DNA from 2 places in the Arthrobacter sp. JSM 101049 genome. Region 2 is predicted to be linked to the other one. Evidence: riboswitches for the same ligand, from Rfam matches in the RefSeq annotation. Region 2 holds a riboswitch; the other holds the start of a gene.
What was found. A riboswitch is a leader RNA that binds a small molecule or an ion and turns the genes downstream of it on or off. The one in region 2 is predicted to bind glycine.
Positions count from the first base shown of each region.

Region 1 (2,194 bases), on a different contig from region 2:
GAACACGGCGGCCAGGGCGGCGAACGCCCCGAGGATGCCGGAGACCTGGATGTCCAGGCCCGAGAAGAAGACGAGGTAGGCCGGGGCGGACAGGGAGAAGAACAGGCCGGCGATCATGGTGATCCGGCCCCATCGGGAGGTGGTGGTGTCGAAGGCGGACAGCGCCTGGTGCGCTTGGGTTGCAATGGGCATGGTGTGCTCCTGGAAGTCTGTTCGGCGCCTAGAGGCGGGTGGCGGCGTAGGTGATGGCCAGGCCGAGGATGATCGCGATGCCCAGCGCCCATTCCTTGATCCAGGGCTTGCCGACGCGTTTGGCGATCACCATCAGGATGGTCATGATCACCGCGGAGGACAGGAACGCGACGACGTGGATCCACGACTTGGGCAGTTCGGCGATCCCGAGCACGGAGAACGCGCCGACCATGGCGGCGCCGGGGACGATGAGCATGATCGCGGGGTTGACCTTGCGCAGCGCCGAATCGCCCCGCTTGAGCAGCGGGGTGAGGATGAGCGTGGCGATCATCCACATGGCGCCGCCCAGGCTCATCGCGGCCAGGGCGAGGCCGAAGACGGCCTGGGTGTAGGTGGGGCCGCCGAGTTCGGCGCCGGCGGTGTTGGCGGCGATGGCCGCGGCTGCGGTTTCGTAGGAGACGGAGCCGATCAGGCCGATGCGCACCAGCACAGCAGGCGTGCCGAAGACGGTCAGTAGGGCGACGGCGACCATGACGACGGCGAGCGAGGGCCCCAGCGCCGAGATGGCCCCGGCGCGGAAGCTCGTCTTGAGCTCCGACGAGGTCATCCCGATGGACGGGGCGGCGATGCGAGCGGCCTTCAGGTAGATGACGCTCTGGACGATGATGACGAGGAAGACGCCGATCGCGCAGGCCCAGAGGATGGGCGAGTTGGCGATGGCGAGGATGTCCGTGGAGTTGTTGTCGGCGGCAGCGGGCAGCGCGGTGGGCAGGTGCATGGGTCAACCATTCATCGAAGGGTGCAATAACGGCACGGCCGGAGGTTGGATGGCCCGGTGTGCTCGGTCCCCGCTCTGTCCTGAACCTGAAAGTTGGACCGGCGCGCTGGCGCCGGTGTGCCTCGTCGGTGGGCCGCCCGAGGGGCGGCCGCTCTCCAGAGTCTCCTCACGTGGCTGTACCTGGTACCTGAGAGATTGCGGGAGCTTGCCCCTTCGGTGCCCGAGTGTGGTGGTCGGGACTCTCCAGCCGCGTGTGATCGGAAGGTATTCAATTGACGGCGGCGAACGTGGCCGCGTCCTGCAAGGATCCCCGACGTGACTCGCGTCACCAAATACGCCGCGACATAGAGTGAAATATTTGTGAACTAATGTTCGGTCAGCGAACTTGTTCGTCGGTTTCCGCGGCAGGGCGGTCACCGACGCGGCTGCCGCTACCGGGCGAGGAACTCCAAGAGCGCCGCGTTGAATTCGTCGGGGTGCGAGGCGTTCAGGCCGTGCGGGCCACCGCGGATGATGACGAGTTCGCTGTCGACGACGGCTTCGTGCGTCCGCCGGCCCGACCCGTCGAGGGGGACGATCCCGTCGCTGTCCCCGTGGACCACCAGGGCGGGGACGGAGATGCCGGCCAGTTCGTCGCGGAAGTCCGTGAAGCCGAAGGCCTCCATGCAGCCGAGTACCGCATCGTGGTGGGCTTCGCGGGTCATCGCCAGGGCGGCCTCAAGCTCCTCGGCGCTGACCAGCAGGTGGCCCCACGCAGAGTAGAAGGTCCGCATGAACCCCTGGAGGAACCCCTCGCGGTCGGAGGCCAACTGCACCTGCATGTCCTGGGCGGCCGACTCCGTCAGCGGCCCCTGCGGGTTGGAGGCGGACCTGAGCAGGTACGGGGGGACCGCTGCGGCGAAGACGACGGAGCGCAGGCGGTCCTCGCCGTGCCGGGTGATGTAGCGGACCACCTCGCCGCCTCCCATGGAGAAGCCGACCAGGGTGGCGTCCTGCAGGTCCAGTGCCTCCAGCAGTGCGGCGAGGTCGGCTGCCAGGGCGTCGTAGTCGTACCGGTGCGAGGGTGCGGAGGATCCGAAGCCGCGGCGGTCGTAGGTGATGATCCGGTGGCCGGCCTCGACCAGCGGCGCGATCTGCTCCTGCCAGGACGCGGTGTTCAGCGGCCAGCCGTGGATCAGGACCACTGGACGTCCCGTGCCGCCCGTGTCCTCGTAGTTCAGCGCG
Region 1 covers NZ_JBGFFC010000003.1:149,227-151,420, reverse strand. Annotated here, with positions in the region: gene AB8M85_RS10145 (hypothetical protein) at 1-192, opposite strand, end outside; gene AB8M85_RS10140 (DUF5058 family protein) at 221-970, opposite strand; glycine riboswitch at 1,044-1,131, opposite strand; glycine riboswitch at 1,135-1,227, opposite strand; gene AB8M85_RS10135 (alpha/beta fold hydrolase) at 1,402-2,194, opposite strand, start outside.
Region 1: it holds a riboswitch for glycine, as region 2 does, so the genes downstream of both, AB8M85_RS10140 (DUF5058 family protein) here and gcvP (aminomethyl-transferring glycine dehydrogenase) in region 2, are expected to answer to the same signal.

Region 2 (2,194 bases):
TCCGCGACGTGGCCAAAGCCCTGCGCGCGGCCGGTGGACCTCTCAAGGGGGCGGCCCTGCGCGAACAGGTCGGGCTGCCCGCGCGCCGGGTCACCGGCATCGTCAACCTGCTCGAATCCGCAGGAGTGCTCACCGCCCGGCGCGGCGGCCTGCGCATCGACCCGGACGTGCGCCCCGCCGAGGCGGTGCGGCGCGCCGTGGAGACGGCCGAGACCCGGCAGCGCATCGATGACACCCGGATCGAGATGATGCGCGGCTACGCCGAGACCGACGGCTGCCGGCGGCAGTACCTGCTGGGCTACTTCGGCGAGGAGCTGGCCGAAACCTGCGGCAACTGCGACAACTGCCTGGCCGGCACCGCGGTGGACATCAGCGACGAGGACGGGGACTTCGCCCCGCAGTCCGCTGTGGTCCACAAGGACTGGGGTCCCGGGATCGTCATGAGTATCGAGGACGACCGGCTGACCGTGCTGGTCGACGACGAGGGGTACAAGACGCTGTCCCTGCAGGCCATCGAGGACGAGCCCGGGCTGTTGCGCCGTGCCACGGAACGCTGAGTCCCCGGGTGCCTGGCGCCTGTTGTCCTGGTCACGGCGCCTCGGCTAAGATGGGGGAGTGCCCCGTCCGCGGGGCACACGCCAATGACATGCGGCGGGAGAGTCCCGTTCAGAACCACTGGCGGGCGCCGTAGGAGCAATACCCTCCCCGGGAATCTCTCAGGCACCCGTACCGCCGCGCTGAGGCAACTCTGGAAAGCAGCAGCACCACAAGGCACCGGTCCACCGGAGCCAGGGATGCTCTCACCGACGGTGCAAGCCGCGTCCGGGACACCGGCGCGGCGGAATCTCTCAGGTCCAATACAGAGTCGGGGAGGAACCGAAGCTCATTCGGCGTGCAGCGCACACCGACCACCCTTGGAGTTCCCCCAGATGACCGAGACCACGGCCCGTCCCACCACAGTCCCCGGCGACCTCGTGTTCGCCGACCGCCACATCGGCCCGCGTGGCGATGCCACCGAGACCATGCTGCGCCAGCTTGGCTACGCCAGCCTCGACGACCTCGTCGACACCGCAGTGCCCGCCGACATCCGCCAGTCCGAACCGCTGGACCTGCCCGCGGCCCGCTCCGAGGCCGAGGTCCTGTCCGACCTGCGCGCCATCGCCGCGAAGAACATCCTGAAGACCCAGATGATCGGCCAGGGCTTCTACGACACCTTCACCCCGCCGGTCATCCTGCGCAACGTCCTCGAGGACCCCGCCTGGTACACCGCCTACACCCCGTACCAGCCGGAGATTTCCCAGGGCCGCCTCGAGGCCCTGCTGAACTTCCAGACGATGGTCTCGGACCTGACCGGCCTGCCGATCGCCAACGCCTCGCTGCTCGACGAGGCCTCCGCCGTCGCCGAGGCCGTGCTGATGATGCGCCGCGCCAACAAGGCCAAGGGCGACGCCAAGACCGTCCTGGATGCCGACCTCTTCCCGCAGACCATCGCCGTCGTCGAGGGCCGGGCCAAGGCCCTGGGCTTCGAGCTCGAGATCGCCGACCTCTCCGCCGGCCTGCCCGAGGGCGAGATCTCCGGGATCGTGCTGCAGCAGCCGGGCAACTCCGGCCGTGTGGTCGACCAGGCCGCGATCATCGCCGCCGCCAAGGAACGCGGTGCCATGGTCACCGTCGCCGCCGACATCCTCTCGCTGACCCTCATCGTGCCCCCGGGCGAGCAGGGCGCCGACATCGCCGTCGGCAACACCCAGCGCCTGGGCGTCCCGCTGTTCTTCGGCGGCCCGCACGCCGCCTACATGTCCGTGCGCAAGGGCCTGGAGCGCTCGCTGCCCGGACGCCTGGTCGGCGTCTCCAAGGACGACGCCGGTCGACCCGCCTACCGCCTGGCGCTGCAGACCCGCGAGCAGCACATCCGCCGCGAGAAGGCCACCTCCAACATCTGCACCGCCCAGGCGCTGCTGGCCATCACCGCCTCCATGTACGGCGTCTACCATGGCCCGGAGGGCCTGCAGGCGATTGCCCGCCGCGCCCACCTGCGCGCCAGCACGCTGGCCGCCGTCCTGTCCGACGCCGGATTCGAGCTGGCCGCCGAGGCGTTCTTCGACACCCTCACGGTCACGGCCGCCGGCCGCGCCGCCGAGGTCATCACCGCCGCTGAGGAGCGCGGGATCAACCTGCGCCGCCTCGACGCCGA
Region 2 covers NZ_JBGFFC010000001.1:624,556-626,749, reverse strand. Annotated here, with positions in the region: gene AB8M85_RS02950 (helicase-related protein) at 1-557, shown strand, start outside; glycine riboswitch at 643-742, shown strand; gene gcvP (aminomethyl-transferring glycine dehydrogenase) at 930-2,194, shown strand, end outside.